4 regions of the Bradyrhizobium ingae genome follow, and region 3 is predicted to be linked to each of the others. Evidence: riboswitches for the same ligand, from Rfam matches in the RefSeq annotation. Region 3 holds a riboswitch; each other region holds the start of a gene.
What was found. A riboswitch is a leader RNA that binds a small molecule or an ion and turns the genes downstream of it on or off. The one in region 3 is predicted to bind cobalamin.

Region 1 (7,669 bases), on a different contig from region 3:
CGGCTGGTCGGCGGCACGCCGCTGTTCCGGCTCTACGATGCCGGTGATGCGCTTGCTGCACAGGACAGGCTCGCGCGCCGCAATATCTGGTCGCGCGTCTTTGGCGCACAGCCGGGCTGGCTGCGCCTGGGCCTGCCGGGCGACGAGGCGGAATGGGCGCGCCTCGTCGCTGCGCTTGCATCCTAGCGCGCCAGCGCGAGCAGACCTTCGACGTCCAGATGGGTCTCGATGTGATCGGCGAGCGCGTCGAGCGCGCTCTCGACCCTTGCGCCGTACGGCTGATCGGTTGCGGGAATATCGAGCCGCGCGAGGAAGGCCTTGCGAAAACCGTCCGACGTGAACAGGCCGTGCAGATAGCTGCCGTGCACGCGTCCGTCGCCGGAGATCGCGCCTTCCGGCGCGCCGTCGAGCGTGGCGAACGGTCGCGCGCGATCCGGCCCATCGGTGCGGCCGATGTGAATTTCATAGGCGTCGATCGGCTCGCTGCTCGCGGCGTGGCGTGCAGTGACGCGGGTGAGCGTCTTTTGCGGCGACATCACCGTCGTCACATCGAGGAGGCCGAGGCCGGCTGTCTCTCCGGCCGGCCCCTCGATGCCCTCGGGATCATCCACGCTGTGCCCGAGCATCTGGTAGCCGCCGCACACGCCGAGCACATGACCGCCGCGGCGGTAATGCGCGAGGAGATCGATATCCCAGCCTTGCGCGCGCAGGAAGGCGAGATCGCCGCGCGTCGATTTCGAGCCGGGGATGATGACGAGGCGCGCGTCGCCCGGGATCGCTTCGCCGGGACGGACCATGACAAGGTCAATGTTTGGCTCCAGCTTGAGCGGGTCGAGATCGTCGAAATTGGCAATCCGCGACAGCGCCAGGAATGCGATCTTGCAACGGCCGGGCTTTCGCGCGTCGCCCAGTCCCAACGCATCCTCGGCCGGCAGTTCGCCAGCGCGCGCGAACCAGGGCAGCACGCCAAAGCCGCGCCAGGCTGTCTTTTCCTGGATCAGCCGGTAGCCATCATCGAACAGCGTGGGATCGCCGCGAAACTTGTTGATGACGAACCCCTGGATCATCGCGGCATCGTCGGGATCAATCACGGTCTTAATGCCGACGAGTTGCGCGATCACGCCGCCGCGGTCGATGTCGCCGACCAGCACGACGGGGACGTCGGCCTTGCGGGCAAAGCCCATATTGGCGATGTCGGCCTTGCGTAGGTTGACCTCGGCCGGGCTGCCGGCGCCTTCGACCAGGACGAGATCGGCGCGCGCCTTGAGGCGTTCGAAACTTTCGAGTACCGCGTCCATCAGCGAAGGTTTCATCGCCGCGTAGTCGCGCGCGCGTGCGGTGGCGATGCGCTTGCCCTGCACGATGATCTGCGCGCCGACATCGGTCTCGGGCTTGAGCAACACGGGATTCATGTCGGTGTGTGGCTCGACGCCGGCCGCGAGCGCCTGGAGCGCCTGGGCGCGGCCGATCTCGCCGCCGTCGATGGTCACCGCCGCGTTGTTCGACATGTTCTGCGGCTTGAAGGGGAGGACGCCCAGGCCGCGGCGCTTTGCGGCGCGCACGAGCCCCGCGACGATGAGCGACTTGCCCACGTCCGAGCCAGCCCCCTGGATCATCAATGCGCGCGCCATCGCAAAAGTCTCAGAACTCGACGCCGGCTTGCGCCTTGATGCCGGAGCGGAACGGATGTTTCACCAGCGTCATCTCGGTGACGAGATCGGCGATCTCGATCAACTCGTCCTTGGCGTTGCGTCCGGTGAGGACGACATGCGTCATCGGCGGCTTCTGCGTCTTCAGGAAATCGACGACCTCGGCGATATCGAGATAGTCATAGCGCAGAGCGATGTTGATCTCGTCGAGCACGACCATGCGCAGGCGTTCGTCCGATATCAGCTCCTTCGCCTTCTCCCAGGCGGCGCGCGCGGCGGCGATGTCGCGGGCGCGGTCCTGCGTCTCCCAGGTAAAGCCTTCACCCATGGCGTGGAACTGGCAGAGGTCGCCAAAGTGCCCCGTGAGCAGCCGCCGCTCGCCAGTATCCCAGGCGCCCTTGATGAACTGGACGACCGCGCAGGGCAGGCCGTGCGCGACACATCGAACGATCATGCCGAAGGCCGAGGAGGATTTCCCCTTGCCAGCGCCGGTGTGGACGATAATCAGTCCCTTTTCACCGCTCTTGGTCGCCATGATCTTGTCGCGGGCGACCTTGATTTTCGCCATTTTCGCAGCATGCCGGGCGTCGGCTTCCTCCGCCGCTGGGGTATCCGATTCAGGCGTCATGGGACGTGGTCCTTCGGCTTGACAAGTGGCGGCCATGGGCAAATGGTGGGCCAGCGTTGGTTCCTGTCCTACGACAGGCGAAGAGGGAATGCGATAGGGCTCGAATCGGCAAGATTCGTGTTCGAAAAGCAGCCGCCCCCGCGACCGTGACCGGAGAGATGCCCGAAGCCACTGATCCCCTGGGATCGGGAAGGCGGGGATCGAAGGGATAAACCCCTGCTCCGCAAGCCGGGAGACCTGCCAGCGCGAATGTTTTGGACCGGCGGACGGGGTGTTCCGCGACGGGGAAACGAACCATCTTTCGCGTGGTTCGTGCGCCTCATCGCCTCCCGCAGATATCCTGGAAGGGGCGATGGCCGTCACACTTCATGTTTGCATCACCTGCCGCGCTGGCCAGACGCTCGGCGAAGGTGAAACCACGCCGGGCGCGCGGCTGCACGCCGCGATCCTCGACGCCGGCGTGCCCGCGGGCGTCAACCTGGTTCCCGTCGAATGCTTGTCGGCGTGCAGCCAGGGCTGCTCGGTGGCGCTCACTGCGCCCGGCCGATGGTCCTATGTCTACGGCCGCCTGTCGGATGCCAATGCGAACGACGTGATCGCAGGCGCTTCGGCTTACGCGGCCGCGCCCGATGGAATCGTGCCATGGCGCAGCCGACCTGAGATCTTCCGCAAGCAATCGCTTGCGCGCATTCCCCCCATTGCCGTCGTGCCGGAGGCCGCCGAATGAACACGCTCGCAAAAGTCCCGGTCACGGTCGTCACGGGCTTTCTGGGATCAGGCAAGACGACGCTGATCCAGCATCTGATCACCAATGCCAACGGCAAGAAGCTCGCGGTGCTCGTCAACGAGTTCGGCAGCCAAGGCGTCGACGGCGAGATCCTGAAATCCTGCGCAGATGCCAATTGTCCGGAGGAAAACATCGTCGAGCTCGCCAACGGCTGCATCTGTTGCACCGTGGCCGACGACTTCATTCCGGCGATGGAGCAACTGCTCGCGCGCCGGGTGAGGCCCGATCACATCCTGATCGAGACATCGGGGCTGGCGCTGCCGAAGCCGCTGCTGAAAGCGTTCGACTGGCCGGAGATCCGCTCGCGCATCACGGTCGACGGCGTGATTGCGCTCGCCGACGCCGAGGCCGTTGCGGCAGGCCGCTTCGCACCGGATCCGGATGCCGTGGAAGCGCAGCGCGCTGCCGATGAGAATCTCGATCATGAGACGCCGCTGTCGGAGGTGTTCGAGGACCAGATCGCCTGCGCCGATATCGTGCTGCTCACCAAGGCCGATCTCGCAGGCGCGGCAGGGCTCGAGGTCGCCAAAGCGGCGATAGCGGCCGAGATGCCGCGCCCCGTGCCGATGCTGCCGGTCGTCGACGGCGCGGTGGACTTACGCGTCATCCTCGGCCTGGAAGCTGCGGCCGAAGACGATCTCGCCGCGCGCCCCTCGCATCATGACGGCGAGGACGAGCACGAGCACAATGATTTCAACTCCGTCGTGATCGATCTGCCCGAGGTCATCGATGTCGAGGCGCTGATCGCCTCGGTGCAGCGGCTGGCGCGCGAGCAGAACGTGCTGCGCGCAAAGGGCTATATTGCGGTCAAGGGCAAACCGATGCGGCTGTTGCTGCAATCGGTCGGCGAGCGCGTGCGGCACCAGTTCGATCAGCCCTGGGGCGTGCGTCCGCGACAATCCAAGCTGGTCGTGATCGGCGAGCATGGCGATATCGACGAGACCGCGATCAAGGCGGGACTTGGTATTCCAGGACTTGATATCTGATGCACGTCGTCTTCCGCGAGAGCCGTGGTCTCGAAGAGACCGCGACGCCAAGGGACATCGGTCAGGACCCGGCCGATCTCGTGGTGCTCTCGTTCTCGGATTCCGATCTCGCCGCGTTCGCTGCCGGCTGGCGGCGAGGGTGCGCCAGCCTGCCGTCGCTGCGGCTCGCCAATCTCGCCGAGCTGCGTCATCCGCTGTCGGTTGATACCTATATCGAGCGGACGCTGTTGCACGCGCGCGGCATTCTGGTGCGCCTGATCGGCGGCGAGTCCTATTGGGCCTATGGGCTCGCGGCCCTTCAGCAACTGGCGAAGGACCGCGGCATCGCGCTTGCCGTGTTGCCGGCGGATGGCCGCGACGATGAGCGGCTGGATGCATTCTCGACCTTGCCGGTCTCGACGCTGAGGCGGTTGAAAGTGCTCTGCGACAAGGGCGGGCCGGTCGCCGCACAAGCCGCGATCGCGCAGCTTGCGCTGGCCTCGGGCCTCTATGCGGGGCCGGTGGTTGGCGAGATCGAGGTCCCCGAGATCGGTTTCTACGAGCCGGGGCGCGGTGTTGTCGGGGCGCTGCCCGATCCCGGCGAAAAACCTCGCGCGCTCGTGACCTTCTATCGCTCTTATCTCACGGCTGCTGACACGGCGCCGGTCGATGCGCTGATCGCAGCGCTGCGGGAGAAGGGATTCGATGCCCATGGCGTGTTCGTGACGTCATTGAAGGCGCCGGGCGTTGCCGATTGGCTGCGGGCGAAGTTTGCGCAGCATCCACCCGCGGCCATCGTCAATGCGACCGCGTTCTCCGCGCTTGGGGACGACGGCACGACGCCGTTCGATGCCGCATCGTGTCCGGTTTTCCAGGTCGCTCTCTCCACGGCAAGGCGCGAGGATTGGGCGGACTCTCTGCGCGGGCTCTCGCCCGGCGATCTCGCGATGCACGTCGTGCTGCCGGAGGTCGACGGCCGCGTGTTTGCGGGCGTGGTGAGCTTCAAGTCGGCGGCCGAACGCGATCCCGATCTGCAATTCGCGCATCTCGCCCATCGGCCGGACGATGAGCGTATCGCCGCGGTCATAGCGCGCGTGGCGGCTTGGCAGCGGCTTGCGGAGAAGCCAGCGAGCGAAAAGCGGGCAGCGGTCGTGCTCTCCAACTATCCGGGACGCCCGCACCAGATCGCCCATGCGGTTGGGCTCGACGCGCTTGCTTCGGTCGAAGCGCTGCTCTCTGATCTCGGCGAGGCCGGCTTCGATGTCGAGCCGTTGAGTGCGCTCGGCGACGTCTTGCTCAAGCAGAAATTGACGTGGAGCGTCGCCGACTATCTTGCCGCACTCTCTCGCTTGCCGCGGGCCTTGCAGGATGACATTGCGCGGGGCTGGGGTACGCCTGAGGACGATCCGAGCTGTCGCGGCGGCGCATTTCATTTCGCCGCGATCAGTAGCGGCAAGGCGATCATCGCGGTGCAGCCGGAGCGCGGTGAGGTCAGTCACCGTGACGCCGACTATCACGATCTGTCGCGTACGCCGCGCCATGCCTATGTCGCGTTCTATCTCTGGCTCCGGCAGCAGGGCATCGACGCTGTCGTTCACATGGGCGCGCATGGCACGCTGGAATGGCTGCCGGGGAAATCCGTGGCGCTGTCATCGTCCTGCTGGCCCGAGGCGCTGATCGGCCATCTGCCTGTCATCTACCCCTTCATCGTCAACGACCCCGGCGAGGCTGCGCAGGCCAAGCGGCGCATCGCTGCGGTGACGATCGGCCATCTGCCGCCGCAGCTCACGAAGTCCCCGGTGCCGGACGGCTTGCGCCGGCTCGAGCAACTGCTGGACGAATATTCGACCGCTGACGGCCTTGATCCCGCGCGCCGGCAGCGCCTGATCGCCGAAATCCGCGACGAGGCACGCGCTGCCGGCCTCGACGCCGATCTCGGCCTTGCCGCTTCGGCTGCGCCTGCGGAAGCGATTCCACGCATCGACCGCTTCGTCTGCGATCTCAAGGAAAGCCAGTTCGGCGATGGCCTGCATGTGTTCGGCCGGGGGACCTGCGGCGAGGCGGAGAGGGACGCTCTCATCGCGGCGTTGTCCGGCCGACGGGTTGCGCCTGGGCCTGCCGGCTCGCCCTATCGCGGGCGCCAGGACGTGCTGCCGACCGGGCGCAATCTGTTTGCCGTCGATCCCCGCGCCGTGCCGACGCCATCGGCGCATGCGCAAGGCATCAAGCTTGCGGAAGAACTGTTGCGCCGCCACTTGCAGGATAATGGCGACTGGCCGAAGGGACTCGTGGTCGACCTCTGGGGCTCCGCGACCATGCGCACCGCCGGTGAAGAGTTTGCGATGGCGCTGCACCTCGCCGGCCTCGCGCCGCGTTGGGATCACGCATCAGGACGCGTGATCGGCTACGACATCATCGCTCCGGCCGAACTCGGCCGTCCTCGCATCGACGTCACGCTGCGCGTGTCGGGCCTGTTCCGCGACGTCTTCGCGGGTCTCGCGCAATTGTTCGAAGCGGCTAGCGAAGCGCTGTCCACGCGCGATGGCGAGGGCGACGAAAATCCCTATCGCATGCGCGCCTCGCGCGTGTTCGGGCCGCGTCCCGGACAATATGGCGTCGGCCTGTCCTCGATACCGGATGTCTTCACGGAGGACTCGCGTGAGGCAGCCGGCGAGGCCTGGCTGTCGGCATCGTCCTGGGCGCTGTCATCCGACGGCGAGATGCGGCCCGATCGCGCCGGCATCGAGACGCGGCTCGTCAGCGCTGACGCCTTCGTCCACGTGCAGGATCTGCCGGAGACGGACCTGCTGCTCGCCGCCGACTATGCCGCGCATGAAGCTGGCGTTGCGGCTGCGGCAGCAAAGCTCGGAGCAGCCACGCCATCGCTCTATCATCTTGACGCGACGCGTCCCGATCGGCCGAAGGCGCGCGTGCTGACGGAAGAGATTTCGCGCGTCGTTCGCGCCCGCGCCACCAATCCTGACTGGATCGCCGGCATGATGCGCCACGGTTTTCGTGGGGCGGCAGAAATCACCGCGACGCTCGAGCACATGGCTGCGTTCGCCCATCTGGCCGGCGCCGTGCCGCCGCATCTGTTCGATCTCTATTATGACGCGACCCTCGGTGCTGACGATGTCCGCGCATTCATGGCGCGGGAAAATCCGGCCGCGTTGGCTGCGATGGAAACCTGCTTCACCCGCCTGCATGAAGCCTCGCTCTGGAAGACGCGCCGCAATTCGATTGCGGCAGCGCTGAAGGAGGCCTCATGAGCGCGGTCGCGATCAAGGGCTGGTGTCCGGGTGCGCTGCGGCCGATGCTGTCGGGCGACGGACTCGTGGTGCGCGTGCGCCCGCATGGCGGTCGGCTGACCGCGGTACAGGCAGCCGGCATTGCCGAGCTTGCCGCGCGCTACGGCAACGGTTTGATCGACGTGACCAGCCGGGCCAATCTTCAAGTAAGGGGCGTGACCGACGCGGCGCATCTGCCTCTCCTCGACGGGCTTGCGCAATTGAGCCTGCTGGATTCCGATCCCGAGACAGAATCGCGGCGCAATGTTCTGGTGACGCCATTCTGGAACGCTGGCGAGGATACCTGCTTACTGGCCGGCGAACTGGAGCAGGCTCTCGCCGGCAGCGCCTTC
Region 2 (7,669 bases), on a different contig from region 3:
TATTGCGTTCCGCGCCGCCGACGACGCCGCGCAAGAGCAGATGGCACGCAAGCTCGTGAACGAGCACGGCATGCACCCGACCGAGCAGAAGGACCGCAACTACTTCCGCTCGATCTACTTCCGCGAGCCCGGCGGCATCCTGTTCGAGATCGCGACGGACATCCCCGGCTTCGCCGTGGACGAGCCGGTCGCAACGCTGGGCGAGGCCCTGAAGCTACCGGCCTTCCTGGAGCCACACCGCAAGGACATCGAAGGCGTGCTGGCCCCGCTGGACGATGAGAAGGCGGCGTGATGAGCAAGCTCTCTTTCATGCACCGCTTCGAGAGAGGCACGCGGCGCGATCTCGCGCCGCTGCTGCTCCTGCACGGCACCGGCGGCGACGAGAACGACCTAATCCCGCTCGGCCGCATGGTCGCCCCCGATCGCGCGCTGCTCTCGGTACGGGGGAAAGTGCTCGAAGGCGGCGCTCCGCGCTTCTTCCGGCGTCTTGCCGAGGGCGTGTTCGACGAGACCGACGTCGTGCGCCGCGCGCATGAGCTTGCCGACTTCGTCGATGCCGCGCGCAACGAGTACGGCATCGCGGCCCCGGTGGCGCTCGGCTATTCCAACGGCGCCAACATCGCCGCCGCCATGCTGCTGCTTCGGCCGCAAGCCCTGGGCGGTGCCGTGCTACTGCGCGCGATGGCACCATTGGCAAAGCCGCCGCAGGCCGACCTGGCGGCCAGGTCGGTGTTGCTACTCTCCGGTCAGCACGATCCGATCGTTCCGCCCGGTAATGTGAACGGCCTTGCCAGGACGCTCGCCACATCAGGCGCGCGCGTCGAGGAGCGCGTCTTGCCGGTCGGACATCAGCTCTCCCAGCTCGACGTCAATCTGGCGCGCGACTGGCTGTCGGACGAAGCATTGTCAGGCAGACCACGACATAATCAGGCCGCGGACGCCTGAGGCGCGTTACTGCCGCGACATGTTGGCGCCGATTGTGTAACGCAATCGGCGCCAACCGATGACAATGCCGGTAAGCGAGAACAGGAATCCGAGGGCACACAATCCGACGATCAGCGCGCTGCGCAGTTGCGGATGCGCCAGCAGGCTCGGAAAGTCCAGCGTGTGCAGCGCACTGTAGAGCCAGCGATAAGCACGTCGCGACGAATCCAGCTTCTGCAGCACCACGCCGTTCGAACCGTCGATATCAAACCAAACGCCGCCGCATCTCGTGCGATAGACGGGCGCACCCGGCAGCGCGGGCGATGCAGGATAATCATCGTTTCCGTCGACCAGCGTTGGAACGTCGCATCCGGCCGCAAGACGCTCGGTCAATCCTGAGATATCGCGAGCATTCAAGAATGGCTGTTGCTCGTCCCACCTCGAGTCCTCTGCCCTGACCAGGATCTGCTCACCGACGCCGACCCGGTCGCGCCGGTAGACTCTGCCGTTAAAGGCGAACCACTCGACCTCGCGAGCCGATGGCGGGATCGGCGGCCAATTCACCGCCGCTAGCGCGGGCCCATCGAGCGCTGCAGCCGCGACATTGGCTTCGGCCTGCGTCAACTGCCCGCGCGAGAACAAGCGTCCGTGATCCATGGACAGCCAGCCGCTGAAGACCCAGGTCAGCACGAAGGTCGTCGCCAATAATCCGATGACGTGATGCAGGACATGCCAGCCGCGATAAGGCGACTGCATTCGGCCGCCGCGAAGCTTAAGCCGCGCGATTCCCAGCACTGCGCCGAGCACAGCCGCGATCAGCGCGAACAGCGCGAGTGTCCAGACCACCCTGTCCCAGAGCGCCCACTTGCTCCTCAAGCCGGTGGGATAGATCCAGTGCACGACGCTGCCGACCAGATTCCACCCACGCTCGCGCCGCGTCGTATCCAGGACGATCTCGCCTGTCACCGACGATACGTAAAGCTCCGTGCCATCGGCATCGGCGAGTGCCACCCGAAATAGCGGCCGATGCCGGTCGAAGCCATTGGGCACGCTCCATTGATCATAATCGGCAACACCGACGACTTGCACGCGGGCAACATCAAGCCCGCGTCGTCGCGCATGATCGGTCGCGATGGCAAGCGCGACGTCCGGCGATGTCACGGTGGCCTCAGTGCCGTCCGTTGCTCGGATGGCACGCGACCGCGATGGCGACACGACGACGTAGACGGGATTGTCGCCCCGCCGGATCAGCCGCACGCGCGTCACGTCGGACAGTTCGCTCGCCACCACGGCGTCCGACGGCCCGATCGCCCTACCGACATTTCCCGACGGCGCGAGACCCTCAAAGCGTTCCGCTTCACTCAGCGAGGGAAACGGAACGAAGTGCATCACGATCCCGCTTGCGAACCACATCGCAAACAGGAGGCAGAACGCAATCCCGAGCCAGCGGTGCAGCAGGATCATTGCGCCCAGCATGCTATCAGTGCCTCACCACTTGAACGCGGCGGAGATCTCGTAGGTGCGCGGTGCGCCCAGCAGGACCTGATCGGGGTAGAACGGATCGCCCCAGACCGCATAGCGCTTGTCAGTGACGTTGCGCACGCGGAACGTCAGACGCGTCTGCTCGACGGCGGAGAACACCGACTTCGGGATGTCGACGAAAGCGTAGACGTCCGCGATCGTGTAGGCGTTCAGCGTCACGGTGTTCGCATCGGTGTTGTAGCGATCGCCGACGTGACGTCCGACGACGCCGAACTCCACCGGCCATGGTGTAAAGAAGCGATAGGACGCGCCGGCATTGGCGACGATGCGCGGCACATTCGGCGGCGTGTTTCCGGAGAACGAGCCACCGGCGAAATCGTAGTCGGCATAGCGCGCATCGACGTAGGCGATATTGCCCCACAGCCGCATGGCATCCGTCACGCGCACGGCACCGGCGAGCTCAACGCCCTTGGACTCCTGCCGCCCGGCGATATTGAGCTGCATGCCGCCGGCGGCCGCGTAGACGTTCTTGCGCAAGATGTCGTAGGCCGAGAACGACCACTCAGCCCTGTTGTCCCAGAACAGATGCTTGACGCCGGTCTCGTAGGTACGCGAGGTCGTCAGGTCGAGCGGCTGGGTGGGCGCGAGCAGGAAGACGTTGTTGGCCGAGACATCGGCGCCGGTCGCGTACTGGCTGAAGAAGGTCAGGCCGGGCACCGCTTCCCAGGTGTAGCCGATGCGGCCCGTCACCGGCGCCCAGTCTTTCGTGAACGGAAAGCCTGCCTTCTCGAGGCCGCTGACGTTGGTCGAATTGCGGTCGAGCCCTATATGCTCGACGCGGAGACCACCGACCAGCGCAAAGCTGCGCGTCAGCTTCAGCCGGTCCTCGAACGACAGCGCCTCGTTGTTGATCCGCGCCGTTTGCTGCTGAATCGTGAGGGGGCCATAATAGCCACGCACGGGATCGACGAGCGTGACGGAATCGTGGGGAAAGTCGGCGTTGGCCGCGCCGGGTCTGACGAAATCAAGATCGCTTGCGGCAAGCGTTGTGACAAGGCGGTTGTCGAAGCCTGCGATATTCGCATCCCAGGTTAGATCGGTAATGTTGCCAAACAACCGCTGGCTATGTGCAACGTAAAAGCGGCCGCGATCGACTTGGTTCGAAACAGAGTTGAAGGCCTCCACCTCGTTGTTGAACCACGAGCGCTCCGCGCCATAGCCATAGGCTTGGCTCTTCAAGGTCAGGTCCGGCGCGAGCTTGAGTTCGAAGCCGCCGCGCAGCCACACTTCCTGCGCCACATTGCGATTATCGAGAACGTTGTAGTTGGTGTTGAAGGTACGATCGTCGATCGTGATGGGGCCAAGATTGGTCCCGCTGCTCGAGACATAAGTGCCCGAAACGATCCCCGTCGTCGCGTGCGAACCGCTGAAAGCAATCGGCACCAGCGGCGCACCCCAATAGGCCTTCGAGCGGTCCTCCCGGTACTCGATCGCGCCCCAGATCTTGAGATTGTCCGAGATGCGATAGTTGAGCTGGCTAGAGACGTCGAGCGTCTTGGTATTGGTGTCGTCGGCAAAGCCGTTGAGCGAGGAGCGGCTGACGTCGAACCGGTAGTCCAGGCCCTGCACATTGGTGCTGCCACCGGAGCCGTAATAGGTGCGGAACGAGTTCAGCGAGTCGTAGGCGAAGAACGCCTCGTTCTGCACCGGCCCGGTGTGCGGCTGCTTGGTCACGAAATTGATCGCGCCGCCGCTGGCGCCCTCGCCTGACATCAGCGAGGCAGGCCCTTTCAGAAATTCGATCGCCTCAAGATTGGCCGTGTCCATGACGCGGGAGGTCATGTTCTGTGGGCCGATCTTGATGCCGTTGTAGAGGGTGTTGATCTGGCTGTTGGTGAAGCCGCGCATCGAGAAGGCTGAGGGCTCGGCCGGATTGTCTCCGGCAGTAACGCCGACGGCACCCTGAGCGACGTCCGAAACGGTGCGGTAGCCCTGCTCGCGGATCGTCTCTGCCGAGATCACCTCCACGGTCGCGGGCACCTCGCGCGCGGTCAGTCCCAGGCGTGAAGCGCTTGCGGCCACCGCGTTCGTGTTCAGTGGGGTCTGTGTCACGTTCTGAACGGCCTGCTTTTGCGTGGTCGTGGCGGTCGCCGCTCGGTTCGGCGCCGGTCGCCGGGCGCTCCGCTCATCGCGTCTGTTCGGCTTGGCTGGCTTGCGGTTCTGGTCGATCTGGCGAACCTCGACGGGCGGCAATTGCTCGCGGGCTTGCTGCGCAACGGCTGCGGAAACATCGACGAAGATAAACGGGGTGAGAATGCCGGACGCGCGCAGGAATTTGGGCAAATTGCCGGTACGGGCAGAAGACATGGTTCGGGCCTCGGTATGACGTCAGTGGCACGTCACAGCGAACCAAGTCTCAACCTTCAGCGCATTTCCCGCCTCCGGCTAAGCCAAATGTCTGTACTCCCCGACCGACATCTTCGCGTGTGACCACGGCTGACGGCAGGTCTCCTGGCTCGCGGGTCATGACCTCTTCGCCGCCTTCCCGGGACCGAGAGCCCAGTGGCTTGTGACGAAGGATTCTCCGCTTACAGTTGCGGGGGCAGCTACGGCATTGGGGAAACTCCCCGCACCGCATTCCCTTTTCATCCCCGGATGGGGAAACCGTCACGAGCATCTATGATTAAGAGCAAGAGAGAGTCAATGTGGAAGCTGCGGCGTTCTTGTCGCAGCAGCGCAAATATCCTTTGCAAGTATCGTTGGAGACGTTGAATGGAAGGGGACACCTTCCTCTGGCTCGTAAGACACGCCGTTGTCGATGGCATCGCAGGGACGATCCACGCCATGGACGCGCCGGCCGATCTCAGCGACCGGACGCGACTGGACGCTCTGCGACGGCATCTGCCGGCGGGGGCCGCGAGCTACGCGAGCCCGGCCCGGCGGACCCTCGAAACGGCACGCGCGCTCGGGCTTGAGCCGGTCTGCGTGCCCGCCTTCAGCGAGCAGGATTTTGGCGAATGGAGCGGACGACGTCACGATGAACTCGCTGCCGCGGGCGGCGCGGCCTATGCAAAGTTCTGGGCCGATCCGGCCGGCTCGAAGCCCCCAGGCGGCGAAAGCTTTGAAGACCAAATCGCCAAAACGCGCGAAGGCCTTCACCGTATCGAAGGAGGATCAGCGATCCTCATCGTCCATTCCGGCACCATCCGCTCTGCCCTATGCATCGCGCTCGACCTCGCACCACAAGCGGCCCTGCGTTTTGCGATCGATCCGCTCTCGCTCACCCGCATCGACCGGCTGTCGGATGGCTGGCGCGTCGTCTCGGTCAATCAGACGATCGCTTGAGTCTCACGCCGGGCGGTCCGGAACATTGGCCTGCGCGAACGTCGCCATGCCATTGTGCAGAGCGCAAGCAAGCCGCACCAGCGGCAGCGCGATCGCCGCGCCTGATCCCTCCCCGAGCCGGAGATCGAGGCTGACCAGCGGCTGAACGTTCAGGGCACGAAGCACCAGGCGATGCCCCTGCTCCGCCGACTGATGCGATGGCAGCAGGAACGGCTGACATGACGGATTGAGGCGCGCGGCCGCCAGCGCAGCAACCGACACGATGAAGCCGTCGATCAGCGTTGGGATACGCCGCTGCGCGGCCGCGATGATCGCGCCGCAGATCGCCGCGATTTCAAGGCCGCCGACCGTACGCAGGACCTCCTCCGCGGACGCCGCCTTCGTCAGGCCATGCCGCACGAGCGCAGCATCGATCACGCGCGCCTTGTGTGCGCGACCCGCAGCATCGACACCGGTGCCGCTGCCTGCGATTTCGTCGGCGCTCACACCCAGCAGGCTTGCCGCGATCGCTGCCGAGGCCGTGGTGTTGCCGATTCCCATCTCGCCGAGGATGAGGAGATCGGGCTGCTTCGCCGCCGCACGCGCCACCGCGCGCTGCCCGCATTCGAACGCAAATGCCAGTTCCGCCGGCTCAAGCGCGGCTTCCACGCTGAAATCGCGGGTGCCGCAGCGCGGCTTGTCCGCGACGATCCCCGCGACCTCCGACTGCGCCAGTGAGCCGGCGTCGACGACCTCGAGGCTCGAACCCAGTTCACGCGCCAGCACCGAGATCGCGGCACCGCCCGCGGCGAAATTCGACATCATCGCGATCGTGACTTCCTGCGGATAGGCCGATACGCCCTGGGCAACGATGCCGTGATCGCCGGCAAAGATGATGATCGGCACGCGCGCGGCGCGAGGCTCTTCCGTCTCCTGGAGGCCCGCAAGATCAATCGCGACCTGCTCGAGCCGGCCGAGTGCGCCGGTCGGCTTGGTCAGTTGCGCCTGCCGCGCGATCGCCGCCTCGCGATGCGCGGTCGAGATATCCGGGCATTTCCCGTAGACCCAATTGGGGAGCATGTTGTCCTGCCTCCGTTCACGCGACTGCGGTTGTGTCACGCTCTGCGTTTGAGAATGTAGCTGTCCATGATCCAGCCGTGCCGTTCGCGCGCCTCTTGCCGTGCCGCGGCGATACGCGGGCCGATCTCAGCCAATGCACCCGACATGACGATCTGGTCGGACATGCCGAGATAGGCACCCCACCAGATCTGCAGGCCCTCCGGATCGAGTGACTGAAACGCCGTGCCGCCATCGAGCATCACGACCACGGTGTCGGTACCGTCAGGCCAGCCGCCTTCGCGCAGTCGCCGTCCTGTGGTCACCAGGAACGGCTCGCCGATATCGTTCAGCGGCAGCGCATGCGCCGCGCACAGCGCCTGGATCGAGGTGATGCCGGGGATGACTTCGATCGCGGGCACAGGATCGAGCCGTCGAGCGATCCGCAAAGAGGAGTCATAGAGCGACGGATCGCCCCAGATCAGCAGCGCGACGCGGCCATCGCGTCCGAGATGGGCCGCGATCGCCTGCGACCACGTCGCGGCGACAGCATCGTGCCAATCATCGACGCCCCGGCGGTAATCGGCCTCGGCGTCGCGCACCGGCAAGTCGAACTCCGCGATGCGTGTTTCCTTGTTGGTGAGCACCTCGGCGCAGATCGCCCGCCGCAATTCGGCGAGATCGGATTTCTGCGCTCCCTTGCGCGGGATCAGGACGAGATCAGCCGCGTTGATGGCACGGATCGCGGCGAGCGTAAGCTGCCCGGGATCGCCGCAACCAATACCTATCAAGGAGAGCATCAGCATGACGGATCGACCTCAGCCAGAGCCCCGAACAGGATGACGGCGGCCGAGGTTGCCGCGCCACCTCGCGAGAGCTGTTC
Region 3 (7,669 bases):
TAGATTGACGCAGCAGGCGCTCGCTTCCGCAATCGGAATTTCGCTGAGCTATCTCAATCAGCTCGAAAACAACCAACGGCCTCTCACCATCGCCGTCTTGCTCAAGCTCAACGCGGCCTTCGGCGTCGACGTTCAGTTGTTTTCGGAGGATGACGAGGCCCGGCTCGTGGCCGATTTAAGGGAAGCGCTGTCCGATCCGGAGATCGGGGAGACGATATCATCCGCTGAGTTGCGCGAGCTCGCGACCAATATGCCGGCGCTGGGGAGGGCGCTCGTCAGCATCAATCGCCGCTATCGACAGGCGATCGAGCAAAGAGCAGCGTTCGCTGCACGGCTTGGAGAGGATCGCCAGGCTGAGACGGCGATCCTGCCATCGACAGCCTACGAAGAGGTGCGCGACTTCTTCTATGTGCGCCACAACTACATCGTCGAGCTCGACGAGGCTGCCGAACGTCTGGCGCAGCAACTTGCGCCGTCGGACGCCGTCACTCCGGTCATCCTCGCTGAGCATCTTCGCGCCAAATTCGACGTTACGGTTCTGACCGGTGACGCGGCTGACGATGTACATCGCCGCTATGACCCGCAGAACAGGATGCTGCATCTCTCGCGCAGGCTTGAGCCCGGGCAGCGTGCTTTCCAATTGGCGACCCAGATCGCGATGCTCGGCCTCGACCGCGAACTGGGTGCCCTCGTTGATGGCGCGGGATTTGCCAATCAGGAGACGCGCGGGCTCGCGCGCATCGGACTTGCGAATTATTTCGCTGGCGCGCTGATCATGCCTTACGGGCGTTTTCTGACCGAGGCGAAGGCGCAACGCTACGACATCGACATGCTCGGCGAAGTCTTCGGGGTCGGCTTCGAGACGATCTGCCATCGCCTGAGCACGTTGCAGCGGCCGTCGGCGCGCGGCGTGCCGTTCTTCTTCATCCGCGTGGATCGCGCGGGAAACATTTCGAAACGTCAGTCGGCGACCGACTTTCACTTTTCGCGGATCGGCGGCACGTGTCCGTTGTGGAACGTTTACGAGGCGTTTGCATCTCCCGGCCGCATCGTGACGCAGTTTGCCCGGATGCCCGACGAGCGCGCCTATCTCTGGGTCGCACGGACCGTTTCCCACAGGAGCGGTGGCTATGAGTCTCTCAGCAAGACCTTCGCCGTGGCCCTGGGGTGCGACATCAGGCATGCGGGAGAGCTTGTCTATTCACGCGGATTGGACGTTCACGACGCTGCGTCAGCAGTACCCATTGGCATGGGATGCAAGGTGTGCGAACGTATCGATTGTCCGCAACGCGCATTTCCCCCTGTCGGGCGCTCCCTGATGATTGACGAGAGACAGTCGCTGTTTTCACCATATGCTGCGTCCAAATTCTAGAGACGCATGCACGAGGAAGCCGCTCATATCCGCTATCTGGATACGTCTGATGTCGCCGCGCATCTTGTCGGCTTCATCCCTTCGGAGCATTTAACCGCTGGCAGCACTCACAAGGCAAACCAGGCAATTAGGTTGGTCAAATCCACGTTTCGTGACGAATTCAAATGCCTCGTGAAGCAAGTTAAATCCGGAATTGTTATCGAGTGCCCCGAGGCGACCCAGGATTCGATCCTGGATTTATGTGGTGTCGTGGAACGAAAGCTGGAGCGGCTGAAGAAAGAACCGCTTGCCGCCAAGATGGTTGAAGAGATTTTGGCAGTCTCCGGCGCCGAGCTGCGTCGCTGGTCGAAGGACGGCAGAGTACCGACAAGTGGTCGAGCCTATTTCAGCCAAGGCAGAAAGCAGGTTGGACTGTTCCTCTATCCACCCGAGGCGATCCGCGAGCTTTCGTCGCGTCCCGATCAAATTGCACAGTGGCGAAATCAGGATCGACAGCCCCGGTCTTGAGGAACAATATTGCTGTTCTCTCTCAGCGATAAAGTGGTTGCAAACGCTCTGTGCAGTACTGGTGATGCATTTCAATCACACCGTAAGACTAACCGCAGAATCGTCTTGTGAACTTGTTTGACGTGATCAAATCCGAACCCTTACGGTTGTATCGACGGCTCCCTTCGGGGATTAATAGGGAATGCGGTGCGGGGATTGCCCCTATGCCGCGGCTGCCCCCGCAACTGTAAGCGGCGAACCTCTCGTCTCAGGCCACTGGGGAATCTCGGTCCCGGGAAGGCGACGTGGAGGTAACGACCCGCGAGCCAGGAGACCTGCCGTCAGCCGTGGTCACATGCGAAGATGTCGGTCGGGGGAGTACAGACATTGGTTTCACCGGAGCAATCGATCGCTCCGAAAACCTCGTTCGCTGTGACGTGCCACTGACGTCATACCGAGGTTCAAACCGTGTCCCGTATTGTCTCTGCCGGCAGGCGCCTCAGCGCCGGCCTCCTTGCATCCGTTTCCCTCACTTTGCTCGATCTCTCCACCGCCCATGCGCAGCAGGCCGCCGCGGAGCAACTGCCGCCGGTCGAGGTGACCAAGCCTGACGATCAGAACCGCACCCGCGCCAGGGCGACGGGCGAGGGTGATACGACGCGGCGGCGCGCGCCAACCAACACCGCTCCGGGCCGTGCGGCTGGAGGCGTTGGGACGGGTGCGTCTTCCTCCGGCAATGCGACAGGCACGAGCAGCGGCGGCATTGTCGGGGCAGCTACCACCGTCATCACGGCCGCGGATATCGAACATTCGCCGTCGCAATCATTGGCCGAGATCATCGCGACGCAGACGCCGGGCGCCCAGATCACGACGCTCTACGGCGGCCCGATCGCGGCAAAGACCACCGTCGACCTGCGCGGCTTCGGTGCCTTTGCGAGCGCCAATACGCTGGTGTTAATCAACGGGCGGCGGCTGAACGACATCGACATGGCGCAGGTGGATCTCTCCACCATCCCGCTCAACTCGATCGAGCGCATCGAGATCACGCGCGGCAATTCAGGCGCGGTGCTCTATGGCGACAACGCCATCGGCGGCGTGATCAACATCGTCACCAAGAACGGTGTCGGCGGACCGCCAGTTGCCGCGCGCATCGAGGCCGGCTTTGGCTCGTTCAATACCAGGCTCGGCAATGTTTCGACCTCGCTGAGCTCCGGTCCCTGGTCGACCTCGTTCTATGGCAATGTCGTCAAGACCGACGGCTACCGCGACAACAATCGCTATTCCCAGGAGAATGGCGTCGGCAATCTCAACTATTCGACGCCCGACCTGACTGCCTTCCTGACCGTGACCGGAGATAACCAGGAACTGAGGCTCCCGGGCGGCCGCACCGTCGATCCCTCGATCGGACTGGACGAACTCGCCACGGCGCGAAGGGGGACCAGCACGCCATTCAACTACGCCAACCAGCAGGGCTACAGCGCAACGGCAGGCTTCACCAAGACGCTGGTCAATGGCGTCGACCTCATCGTGGACGGCGGCGTGCGCGACAAGAAGCAGCAGAGCGCTTTCTTCTCCAGCCCGACGCCGGTTCCGGCCCTCTTCACGTCGACCTATGTCGATGCCGATCTGACGACGTGGTCGATCACGCCGCGCCTCAGCGTGAAGAGCTTTGCTTTCGGCATGCCGTCGCAGCTCCTGACGGGCATCGACTATTACGACGCGAGCTACCAGCAGAACCGCGGCGCCGGGGAGGGGCTGGCGCCCTGGCACAATTACGACCTCAGGCAGCAAACGGTCGCCGGCTATTTCCAGCACACGCTGGGCGTCACGCCCATGACGGATGTCTCTTATGGCGCGCGGCTGCAGGACTTCAATCTGTCGGCCCGCGACAATTTCAATCCGGCCGCGCCATTCAATACCGACATCGGCGCAGTGCCGCTCAACAGCAACGAGACCAATTATGCGTTGCACCTCGGCGTCGAGCAGCGCCTCAACGACGTGTTCACGCTGTTCGGCCGCGGCGCGCGAGCGTTCCGCACGCCTGACGTGGACGAGCGTGTGTCGTCGGGACCGTCGTTCGACCCCTTCTTCAATCCGCTGCCGCAGACCTTCCAGCTCAAGACCCAGACCTCGCAGGACGTCGAGGGCGGCCTACGCATCAAGGCCGGCGGACTGCAGTTCCAGAGCAGCCTGTATCTCATGGACCTCACCAATGAGATCCATTTCAATCCCGTGCTGTTCTACAACGTCAATCTCGATCCCACCCGCCGTTACGGCTCGGAGACGAGCCTGTCAGTTCGCGTCAATGACGCGCTGCTGCTGCGCTCCGGCATGGCCGTAACGCGAGCCGTGTTCCGCGAAAGCGTCTGGGCCGGCAACGACGTGCCGCTGGTGTCGCGCTACACCGCCAGTGCCGGCGTGACCTGGAACATCTGGCAGAACTACGTCGTGCTCGACGCGACCGCGCGCTTCTGGAGCGAGAAGCGCATGGACAACGACCAGGCCGGAACCCAGAAGCCGATCCCTGCCAATGGCACAATCGACCTCAAGCTCAGCGGCCAATATGAACGTTACTTCTGGTCATTGAGCGTGAACAACATCCTGAATGCGCTCTACTATGACTATGCGATCGCCAGCACGTTCACCGACGGCCGCTTCAGCGCCTATCCGCTGCCGGGCCGCACCTATATGGTGAGGGCAGGTGCCACATTCTGACGCGTCAAGACGCGAAGAGGTGAGGGACGCCGGATGACGGCAAGCGATGATGTCATGGATCTCCTTTCCGGTCAGCTCGACGACGTGGAGGCCGGCTGGAGCGTGGGAACGTTCGGAGCGATCGCCGAATTCACCCGCGATGCCGGCGAGCTGGCCGATCTGCGCCGCGATGAGGTAGCGATCAGCGTGGTCACGGACAGGGGCGGAATTCGTATCCTGTCCCGGCCGAAGCCACGGCTGATCGCTTCGGAATCGCCGACCAGCGAGAGCTGGAGCCATCGCGTCGCGTTGTGCCTTCCAGAGGATGCGTGCGCGATGCATGGACGCACGACACTGACCGAGATCGGCGCCGACGACCAGGCGCTGCGAAGCCGGGATCGCGGCGGCGTGCTGTTCGATCTCGGCCTCGGCACGCTGCAGATCGACGCCTGCATCCGCGTGGATGACGGGGATGTGATTTCAGCGCTTCGAGATCGCACCGGCCGATCGGTATTCGCGCCGGGCAACGATGCGATGAGGATCATCCTCGCGACCAATCCGCATCGCGTCTTCATCAGCCGGGCCGGGCGAGCCGAGGTGTTTCAGCCGATCCCGCCGCCGGGCGGCCGAAGCCCCGATGGACCGCACACACATGTCTTGCCCAAGCTGCTGGCCCATAACCGAACTCATGCGGCAACCGAGCCACTTCCCGATGGCTGGGTTCCCTGCGCTCATCTCTATCCCGCACATCCGCTCCGAGATCAGCTTGGCCGGAAACGGGAGCTTCAGCCCCAACATCAGGCTGCATTCCAGGCGTTGCTCGAGCGATACGGCGAGCCGGCCACTGCGGCGCTCAAGCGAGAGGTCGTGAGGGCTGTGTTGGCATGCCGAGGCCCGAATGCGTTGGCTTTTAGGAACGATCGCGCCAGTCGCGCGACCGTTCGGGTTGCGCTCCGGCAACTGGCTGCCACCGGGCCGCTGTCCTCGACCTTGGTTGAGTGGCTCGCGGCCTATGATCGGATCGACCTGTCCGAGCCCGAAAACCCCATGGAAGCCCTGCACTGACCCCCAAAAAACTATTGCCTGCCGGCAAATCCAGCTAGAATTGACGAAAAGGAGACCTTCCCAATGGCTTTCAACCTTCTGCCGCCCAATGCGGACCGTATCCGTCTGCATCCGGTTGAGCAGCGCTACGCCGCCATGTTCTGCTTTGCGCTTCTGATGGTGTCCTGCGCGCTTGCAAGCTTCGCATTCGCCTGCGCGACGCCGTTCGCGGCATTTGCGGTTGTCGCCGCGGCATCGCTGCGGCTGGGTCCGGCTCTGCTCGTCGTGACCGGCGCGTGGCTGGTCAATCAGACGATCGGATTTGGCGTACTGCACTATCCGGTGGACGCGAGCACGATCGCCTGGGGCTTTGTCATCGGGGCCGCCGCGCTGGCGGCGACCGCCGCCTCGTCGCTCGCTCTCGGCGCGCTCCCGCAAAACCGCACGGCTCTGGTCCTGGCGCTTGCGTTCGTCTGCGCCTACGCCGCATACGAATTCGCGCTTTTCGCCGCCACGCCGTCCCTGGGCGGTCAAGGCGCCTTCACCTTCGAAATCGTGGCACGGATCGGGCTGCGGAGCGCCGCATGGCTGATCGGCCTCGTTGCCGCCTGCGAAATCGTCCGCCTCCTCAATCCGCTGGGGCGGGGACGCCCGATCTCGACTTGAACGACGAGGCGCACTGGCGCGACGACATCGCGTCCCTGGTTTTTCCCGTCAAAGGACACGGCGCGATTTGCGCCGTGCATCGGGGCGCGCTGCGGACGCTGCTCGGCGCCGAACCCTCGCCAAAGGACTGCTTGCGCTATTTCCTGCGCTTCGAGGATGCGTTTCGGGCGGCGGCCGCGGCCAAGATCGCTCGAAAGGGCATTCCGGCGGGTACCAGCCTGCATCTTACTAGTCGCGACATCGCCCGGAAGCTGATAGAAGACGCTCAAATCGGATGTGGAGAACAGTCATGAGCCAATCCCAGGTAACGCATCTGCCGGTCGCAGCCGGACAGGTCGGGCGGCTTTCGCAGGCCCTGATGGCCATGGTGCTTGGCGTTTTCGTCATCGGCATGGTCGGCTTCTCGCACATCGACGTCGTTCACAATGCGGCGCACGACGTGCGCCATTCGAACGCCTTCCCCTGCCACTGACCGGGCGGCATGAGCACGTTTCGCTCGATCGTCTTCTCGTCGGTCATTGCCGGTTTCATCGTTGGTCTCATCGTCACGGTCGCCCAGCAGTTCGGCACCGTTCCCCTGATCCTGAAGGCCGAGGTCTTCGAGAAGGCCGCGGAATCCCATCAGCATGACGCTGCAGCGGCGCCACAGCCGGCTGCGGCCGGCCAAGACCATCCTGCCCATGACCATGCGGCGCATGACCATGGGGGCCAAGGACATGACGATCACGACCACGGAGCTTGGGAGCCGCGCGACGGGTTCGAGCGCAACGCCTATACGGCCGCCGCGAATGTGCTGAACGCGATCGGCTTTGCGCTGCTGCTCGCTGGCTTCTTTGCCGTGCGAAGCGGTGTGACCGGGGAAGGGGTGGCATGGCACGAGGGCCTGCTGTGGGGATTGGCCGGCTTCGTCGTCTTCACCATCGCCCCCGGTCTCGGCCTGCCGCCGGAATTGCCGGGCGTTCCGGCCGCGCCGTTGCTGTCGCGCCAGATCTGGTGGCTCGTCGCGGTGCTCGCGACGGCTTCCGGCCTCGCTCTGATCGTCTTCCGCCGTTCGATGCCGGCCGCCGTTGCAGGCGTGATCCTTCTCGCTCTGCCCCACCTGATCGGTGCGCCGGAGCTGGAACACGTCGAGACCAACGTGCCATCCTCGCTGTCGCACCAGTTCGTGGTCGCGGTCACCGTGACCAGCCTGATCTTCTGGACTCTACTCGGCGCGGCAACCAGCATCGCTTTTGCCCGATTCGACGCGGGCGCAGACCGGCCGGGCTGACGATCTGTCCCGCACCTCAAAGCGTGCGGATGCGTCTTACCACTTGAACGAAGCCGCCACCTCATAGCTGCGTGGCGCGCCCAGGATAATCTGATCGGTATAACCGGGATCCCCCCACGCCGCGTAGAGCTTGTTCG
Region 4 (7,669 bases), on a different contig from region 3:
GAGTGGTAGTCTCCGTTGCTGCCCAATGTCATGCCAACCATGAGGCGAGCTCTAACCTGGTCGCGAGCGCTGTTGCCAAAAACACGCGGCGGCTGGTGCCACTTTTGGGTCTTGCCTATCTCTTCAACAACCTTGACCGGACAAGCGTCGGCATCGCTGCACTGCAGATGAACGAAGCCATTGGCTTGAGCGCCTCGCAATTCGGCTGGGGCGCGGGGATCCTCTTCTTTGGTTACTGCATGCTGGAAGTTCCCAGCAACATGATGATGTATCGTTTCGGCGCGCGCCGCTGGCTCGCCCGCATCATGGTGACCTGGGGCCTTGCAGCCGCGGCGACGGCGTTCGCCGTTGGACCATACAGTTTCTACGTGATCCGCTTCCTTCTGGGTGTGTTTGAAGCAGGCTTCTTCCCCGGCGCCATTTGGTACATCTCAATTTGGTTTCCGGCGCGAACCCGAACGGGCGTTCTTGCCTGGTTCATGGCTGCAACACCGCTGTCCGCGTTGATCGGCAATCCAGTCTCGGCTTGGCTATTACAAATGGACGGGGTGTGGAGACTGGCCGGCTGGCAGTGGATGTTTTTGATCGAAGGCCTACCGGCCTGCCTGCTCGGGGTTCTATGCCTCGTCCTGCTTGCCGACACGCCGGACAAGGCCTCGTGGCTGACGCCCACCGAGCGTGATGCGTTGCTGAACGAGCTCGCAAGGGAGAAGGACAAGAAGGTCAAGAAGGTCAAGAAGGTCAAGAAGGTCAAGAAGGTCAAGAAGGATCTCTGGGCCGCGATGAAGGACGTCCGCGTACTCAAGTTGACGAGCGTCACTTTCGCATTCACGATCGGTTCTTATGGGATCGGCGTCTGGCTCCCCCTGATGCTAAAGAGCCACAACTTGAACAACACGCAGGTCGGTTGGCTCTCGGCCGTGCCCTATCTCTTTGTCACGATAGGCATGTTGTACTGGGCGCGACGTGTCGATCGTAAGGGGTACAGGATCTACAACCTGATCGCCGCATTGATGCTTGGCGCGACCGGACTTGTCGTTTCGGTGATGCTCACCTCGCTCGTGTCGGCGCTCACATGCATGACGCTTGCTCTGATCGGCACGATCTCCGCGCGGACAATCCTCTACACGATGCCGCAGAGTTTCCTTATCGGCGCTGCTGCTGCCGGAGGCATCGCATTCATCAATTCTATCGGTGCCTTTGGCGCCTTCGTCGGCCCGTACATGGTTGGCGTTCTTAAGGATGCGACGGGATCCTTTGATATCGGTATGATAGCAATGGCATTCATCCTGGTTGTTGCAACCGGCATCGCCAGCAGCCTTAGACCGGTGGTTACGTATGGTGATGACTTTCCTTTCTGAGCGGGCCGCCTGAGTAGAGGCCGCTCCAACCAATCGTTAAGCCGCAGCGTAGCGCCTGCTGAACGACCGATTGGAAATCGCTGCTGCTTCTCACGTCGTCTGAAACAGTCCTCACCGGGATCCTGGCAGATGCAATTGGCCGCGCCCGCGCATCTCGCTGCCAAGCGACCCAGCGAGGCTGCAACGGGCGCGACCGGCTCACTCAGCGGAAATGCGAGTTGTCGGAGTTCCTCCATTGAAACGAGTGCATTTGATCCAGAAACGGATCGGCATTCCGCCAAATGAACGCAACTCTAACTACCGAGCTCGCGCTTGCATCAAGACGCCTTGCGAAGTTCGCGCGCCGCCGCGACCATGTTGGCGAGCGCCGGACGGACCTCCTCCCATTTGCGGGTCTTCAGGCCGCAATCAGGATTGATCCAGAGCTGCGAGTCCGACAGACGTTGGCGGGCCAAGGCGATGAGATCTCCGATCTCAGTGGCTTCGGGAACGCGCGGGGAGTGGATGTCATAGACGCCGGGGCCGATGTCGTTCGGGTATTTGAAGGCCGTGAACGCATCGAGCAGCTCCATCTTCGAACGCGACGTCTCGATCGAGATGACATCTGCGTCCATCGCGGCGATTGCATCGATGATGGCGTTGAACTCCGAATAGCACATGTGGGTGTGGATCTGCGTCGCATCTGCGACGCCGCAGGAGCAGATGTGGAAGCTTTCCACTGCCCAGTCGAGATAGGCCTTCCTGTCGGATCGGCGCAGCGGCAAGCCTTCGCGTAGCGCTGCCTCGTCGATCTGGATCATGGTCGCGCCGGCCTTTTCGAGGTCGCCGACCTCGTCGCGGATCGCAAGCGCGATCTGGCGGCAGGTCTCGCTGCGCGGTAGGTCATCGCGGACGAATGACCAGTTCAGGATCGTCACCGGCCCGGTGAGCATTGCTTTCATCGGTTTCTTGGTCAGCGATTGCGCGTAGCGCCACCATTCGACAGTCATGGGCTTCGGTCGCGAGACATCGCCGAACAGAACCGGCGGGCGGACGTAACGCGAGCCGTAGGACTGCACCCAGCCGTGTTGGGTGAACACGAAGCCGGAGAGCTGCTCGCCGAAGTACTGCACCATGTCGTTGCGCTCGAATTCGCCATGCACAAGCACGTCGAGGCCGATGTCTTCCTGCCACTGCACCGTACGGGCCGTCTCCGCCTTGAGGAATTGCTCGTATTGCGCGTCCGTCAGTTTGCCCTTGGCATGAGCAGCGCGAGCGTTGCGAACGTCGGCGGTCTGCGGGAACGAGCCGATCGTCGTCGTCGGAAAGGCCGGCAGACCAAAACGCTTGCGTTGGACCTCTGCGCGGTTGGCAAAGGCGCTGGTGCGGCGGCGCATGGCGTCGTCGATCGCCGCCATTCTCTGTGCAACGATCGCGTCGTGGATTTTCGGGGAGGTCTCGCGCGCCGTCGCCACAAGATCGGATGCGGTCAGCGCGGCTGCGACACTCGCCTCGCCTGCGAGCGCCTTCGCAAGGACCGTGAGCTCGCCGATCTTCTGCACCGAGAAGGCAAGCCAGCTCTTCACGTCCGGATCGAGATCGGTCTCGAGCTCAAGATCGATTGGGACATGCAGGAGCGAGCAGGAGGGCGCGAGCTGCACGCGATCCCTGCCGAACTTTGCAATGACGGGTTTGAACCGCTCGATCAGTGCCGATAGGTCAGAACGCCACACGTTGCGGCCATCGATGACGCCGAGCGAAACCACGAGGTCCGCGCGGGCGCCGCATTCAATCTGGCTCAATTGTTGGGGAGCGCGGATAAGATCGACGTGCAGTCCGGCCACAGGCAGCTCCAGAGCGGTCGCCAGGTTGTCGCCGATCGCCCCGAAATAGGTGGCCAGCATGATCTTGATGTCAGGCACTTCCTTGGCAAGACACCCATAAGCCCGCTGAAGCGCATTCCGCGTGGTCTCGTCGAGATCAAGCACCAGACACGGCTCGTCAAGCTGAACCCACTCGGCTCCGCGTTTCGCCAGCTCCTTGAGAACCTCGACATAGACTGGCAGGAGACTATCGAGCAGCGAGATCGGATCAAACGCCAGATCAGCGCTCTTGCCGAGCTTCAGGAAGGTGACCGGTCCTACCAGAACCGGACGCGTTTGATAGCCAAGGGCTTTCGCCTCCTCATATTCCTCGATCGGCTTTCGGGATGAGAGCCTGAAGGTCTGACCTTTATGGAATTCGGGCACCATGTAATGGTAGTTGGTATCGAACCACTTGGTCATCTCCTGCGCGGCGGACCCGCCGGCGTCATGGGGGTGACTGCTACTTGCTTCATGCTCCCCGCCTTGAGAGCCGCGCGCCATGGCGAAATAGGTCTTCAGCGGGACCGGACCTGCCTCCCAGCCATACGCCTCGGGAATGGCGCCCACCATGACGCTCGTATCGAGAACCTGATCATAGAGTGAAAAGTCATTCGAGGGGATGACGGTGACGCCAAGCGAGTGCTGGCGCGCCCAGTTGGCGACACGAAGACCGGCCGCAGCTTCAAGAAGCTGCCGGCTGCTGATCTTGCCGGCCCAGTAGCCTTCGAGTGCCAATTTGAGATCGCGGCGTGGCCCGATACGTGGCGTGCCGAGAGTTGCGACAGGAAGTGAGAGAAGAGACATAGCTTTAACCCCATTATGGTGGGGGCAAAGGCCATGGCGGACGCGGGCAGGAGGGGCCGCGAAAGCGCCTGCTGCTTGGCGTACCACCGGACACCCCGCCCGTGGACGTTTATGTTGTCGGGGCAGGTCTCCTGGCTCGCGGGTCATCGTCTGCATCCGGCCTTCCCGAAGCATCTGCTTCAGTGACACGTATGGATGCGGACTCGCCGCTTACAGTTGCGGGGGCAGCGCCGGCATTACTTCAATCCTGAACGGATCGTGAGCGCACCGGCTTCCCTCTTAGCTCCAGATCGAGCGAGACCTGGAGAACCTCGACGCCTTCGATTTATCTGCAACCGGGGCGGTACGTCAACCTCGAAGGAGGACCACCTTTTCTGCGGCATGCTGCCGCGAATACGGCCTCAACAATGGAGGTCATAAACGAACAGCTTGACGATGGGGTGCAAAATCAAATTTTGACCAGCGCCCCTGACGGCCATTGTTGTCGATCGGCTTGGCAGCCCTGTCCTTCCGATCTCAAGCGTTCTCATGTCGTTCCATGAGTTTCTTGTTCGTTCGGCACTGAGCGGCAATTTCTGCATCGATCGTCCAGCGAAGTCTAAACCTTTGTGCCCCGGTCAACTACCAATGTTAGCAATTGATCGAACCGGCAGATCGGTCAATCATGGGATGAAAGATCGTCACATAGGCCACACCTCACCTGTCGCAGACCCCGTTAAGAGCGCACGAGGGTGGCTCGTCGCCGTCACCGTGGAGTTTGACGGAACCCGCTATGCGGTCCAGCAATTTGGCGTTCGACAGCCCCTATCGCAGTCGAACAGCTGGTCTGGCGAACAAGCCGCGAATTTGGAGAGTGCCGCTATGATTGCAACGGGCTTGTCGGATAATGTCATTCCTCGCGCCGACATCGTCAAACGCGCCGCGCGCATCGGAGCGGAAATCCGAAACATCAAGCTGTCGGGCGATCTACCGGACCAGACGATCGCCGCAATCAACGAGCTGCTGCTCGAGAACAAGGTGATCTTCTTTCGCGACCAGGGTCATCTCGACGACGCCGAGCAGGAGCGCTTTGCTCTTCGTTTCGGAAGTCCGGCATGTCATCCGACGCTCGGTGCCATTAAGGGGACGGCGTCGATTATCGAGCTTGATTCGGTCCGCGCCGGCAGCCGGGCCGACCTGTGGCACACCGATGGGACCTTCGTCGATGGCTACCCTAAGATCGCGGTGCTGCGAGGCGTTGTGATGCCACCGTTCGGTGGCGATACGGTCTGGTCAAACACCGTCACAGCCTACCTCGACCTGGCACCGCCGCTGCAACGGCTTGCGGACAAGCTCTGGGCCGTTCACAGCAACGCCTTCGACTACGCAATAATGCCCCGCGCCAGCGAGCTCGACAAGAAGCACTTGGACGAAGTCTTCACCAAAACGATCTATCAGACTGAACATCCAGTCGTGCGCGTCCACCCCGAGACCGGCGAACGCACGCTGCTCCTCGGCGCCCTGGTGCAACGTTTTGTTGGCATCCCGAAATACGACGGCCAGAAGCTGTTTGATCTGTTTCAGTCTCATATCATTGCGCTCGAAAACACCGTGCGCTGGAGTTGGAAGGAAGGTGATGTGGCGATGTGGGACAATCGCGCCACACAACACTACGCGGTGAACGATTACGGCGATCAGCATCGGGTCGTTCGTCGCGCCACCGTCGCTGGCGAGGTACCCGTCAGCGTCGATGGTCAGAGCAGCGTAACGCGCATCAAGACAGCAAAAGAGCCGGCCGCGAAGGTCGCCTAGCCGGTTCACAGGACTGACCGGGGTCCGGCCGATGCAAACTCTGCCTTTGTCACCCATCCCTGTATGCAGCATCGGCAGCTCAACGATGTCATTGAAAGCCATCGTGCCAGCTCTTAACCCAAGAGCGGCATGGATTCCCGGAGAGGTCGCATCGGGTTGATGGAGCTGCGTAGACCTGCAATGAATGAACCGCAAGAACGTTGGTTTTGCCGCGTCAGCACAGGCGCTCTTCATTCGAAAGAATGTCCTCCTTTAGGTTCATGCGCGTCTCTCGATCGGTTTTCTTCCGCGTATTGGCCTCGACACTTGCCGAGCCGCCGCGCCTTCTGAACCAGAGTCAGCACGTTTCGTTGGTCTTGGGCGAAGCTCGAATGCCGTCCAATCCAGAGCGGTTCAGTAGATTGAATGTGTGTCGTCTATCCGCGCGAACTTATTGCGCGTCAGCAAAACCGGCTTGCCGCTCTGCAAGCGCTTCCGCGGTGGTCGATCCCATGTCTTTGCGAAGCACGCTATGAGCGGGAAAGCCAACCTCTTCCAGCGGGCGATCCGACGACTTCGTGGCGACCATGCCAAGAGCGTGCTTTGCGCGTCTCAGTGTCCGTAACGAGCCAGCGTCCTGAAATGGTTTTTACATCCACCTCTCGGAGCGGAATGCCCTGGAGAAGCGAGTATTCAATCGAACGCGCTGTCCGTTGGAAATTGAGCACGCGAATCGATAAGCAGCGCCTAAGCCCCGGTCACCTACCAACTTTGGCAATTGATGCAGCCGGCGGGCACATGGCAATCGTGCGTCAACGAGAGTGGTGCCCCTCACGTCAAGGACGTCGGGATGCGATATGGATCTGGCCGCAACAACGACGGGCCTGATGAATCTGCTGCCTCGTCATCTGCAGCCATGGGGTCTACTTCTACTGCAATCTCTCTCGTTTCATGGAAGTCGAGAGCAAGCTGTCTTGTGCGATCGTCGAGAACTCAGGTGTCAAAGGTCTCGTGGCGTCGCTCTCGTCAGTTGCTTTGTCTCGTGGCTCACGCGCTGAAGACGAAGGTTCATGAAGCGAGCGCGCAGAGATGCTTTGCTGTTGCACTGTCTCTCGCCGCGAGTTCCGTCGGGGGAGCGGCGCGAGCAGAAGCTGCCAACGAGCCTAGCCCCAAAAACGACACTTCGCGTGAGATTGGGCCGGAAAGAATTCAAAAGAAAAACCTGACGGCTATCAAATCCCGAAGCGGTCGGTCCCAACGAGCCGGGCGTCTCATCACTAGCGCGGCGCCCGCTCAAAATACGAACTTACTTGCGCCAAAATCCGACGGTGCGGCGCTTCTTGCGACGAATGGAACTCAGACGAAGGCCGTCCCCTTTGCAAAGTTCGCGCACCTCCAGGAAAAAGGTATGTGGCTCAATATTCCCGGGCCGGCCGATACGATAGATCAGGATCACGGCGGCGTTAGATCTGCGCTGGAAGAGGTCGGGATCGGCTATGTCGGCGGGACAGTCAATACCTTCGTCGTCAATCAACTGCCGAATGCAGCAAGAAGCACCATCCGCGATCAGCTATATGTCGGCCAGAACCCGACGTTTAATACCGTAAACGTCATGATCGTGACGTACGATCTCAGCCGGTTTGGGATTCGCGATGGTCAGATCATCGTGGGAGCCGAGCAGCAATATTGGACATGGAAGCCTGGCGGGCCAGATAGAGTCGGGATCAATACGATTGCTTACTATCAGACCGCTTTCGACGGGAAGCTCGAACTCAAATTCGGTTACCTCAGAAACATAAATGAGTTCGTAGGCACGGTGGTCGGAGGGAACGCAGCAGTCAACGTGTTTGGAGCATCATCGAATATCTTGTACCAAGCAGGCATGAGCAA

Region 1: it holds a riboswitch for cobalamin, as region 3 does, so the genes downstream of both, ACV1FX_RS05990 (DUF1636 family protein) here and ACV1FX_RS01745 (TonB-dependent receptor) in region 3, are expected to answer to the same signal.
Region 2: it holds a riboswitch for cobalamin, as region 3 does, so the genes downstream of both, ACV1FX_RS06070 (TonB-dependent receptor) here and ACV1FX_RS01745 (TonB-dependent receptor) in region 3, are expected to answer to the same signal.
Region 4: it holds a riboswitch for cobalamin, as region 3 does, so the genes downstream of both, metE (5-methyltetrahydropteroyltriglutamate--homocysteine S-methyltransferase) here and ACV1FX_RS01745 (TonB-dependent receptor) in region 3, are expected to answer to the same signal.

The regions. Positions count from the first base shown of each region.
Region 1 is NZ_JBVUBB010000003.1:206,762-214,430, forward strand. Features, by position in the region: gene cobD (threonine-phosphate decarboxylase CobD) at 1-186, shown strand, start outside; gene ACV1FX_RS05980 (cobyric acid synthase) at 183-1,631, opposite strand; gene cobO (cob(I)yrinic acid a,c-diamide adenosyltransferase) at 1,642-2,277, opposite strand; cobalamin riboswitch at 2,318-2,536, shown strand; gene ACV1FX_RS05990 (DUF1636 family protein) at 2,630-3,004, shown strand; gene cobW (cobalamin biosynthesis protein CobW) at 3,001-4,050, shown strand; gene cobN (cobaltochelatase subunit CobN) at 4,050-7,298, shown strand; gene cobG (precorrin-3B synthase) at 7,295-7,669, shown strand, end outside.
Region 2 is NZ_JBVUBB010000003.1:222,317-229,985, reverse strand. Features, by position in the region: gene ACV1FX_RS06085 (ring-cleaving dioxygenase) at 1-292, shown strand, start outside; gene ACV1FX_RS06080 (alpha/beta hydrolase) at 292-945, shown strand; gene ACV1FX_RS06075 (PepSY domain-containing protein) at 952-2,400, opposite strand; gene ACV1FX_RS06070 (TonB-dependent receptor) at 2,413-4,773, opposite strand; cobalamin riboswitch at 4,891-5,090, opposite strand; gene ACV1FX_RS06065 (histidine phosphatase family protein) at 5,179-5,751, shown strand; gene cobT (nicotinate-nucleotide--dimethylbenzimidazole phosphoribosyltransferase) at 5,755-6,810, opposite strand; gene cobF (precorrin-6A synthase (deacetylating)) at 6,846-7,592, opposite strand; gene cobA (uroporphyrinogen-III C-methyltransferase) at 7,586-7,669, opposite strand, start outside.
Region 3 is NZ_JBVUBB010000001.1:368,687-376,355, forward strand. Features, by position in the region: gene ACV1FX_RS01735 (short-chain fatty acyl-CoA regulator family protein) at 1-1,372, shown strand, start outside; gene ACV1FX_RS01740 (hypothetical protein) at 1,379-1,879, shown strand; cobalamin riboswitch at 2,018-2,215, shown strand; gene ACV1FX_RS01745 (TonB-dependent receptor) at 2,327-4,573, shown strand; gene ACV1FX_RS01750 (DUF6925 family protein) at 4,607-5,617, shown strand; gene ACV1FX_RS01755 (hypothetical protein) at 5,681-6,262, shown strand; gene ACV1FX_RS01760 (hypothetical protein) at 6,259-6,555, shown strand; gene ACV1FX_RS01765 (CbtB domain-containing protein) at 6,552-6,734, shown strand; gene ACV1FX_RS01770 (CbtA family protein) at 6,744-7,532, shown strand; gene ACV1FX_RS01775 (TonB-dependent receptor) at 7,569-7,669, opposite strand, start outside.
Region 4 is NZ_JBVUBB010000010.1:183,462-191,130, forward strand. Features, by position in the region: gene ACV1FX_RS17710 (MFS transporter) at 3-1,361, shown strand; gene metE (5-methyltetrahydropteroyltriglutamate--homocysteine S-methyltransferase) at 1,679-4,009, opposite strand; cobalamin riboswitch at 4,114-4,338, opposite strand; gene ACV1FX_RS17720 (TauD/TfdA dioxygenase family protein) at 4,871-5,800, shown strand; gene ACV1FX_RS17725 (carbohydrate porin) at 6,822-7,669, shown strand, end outside.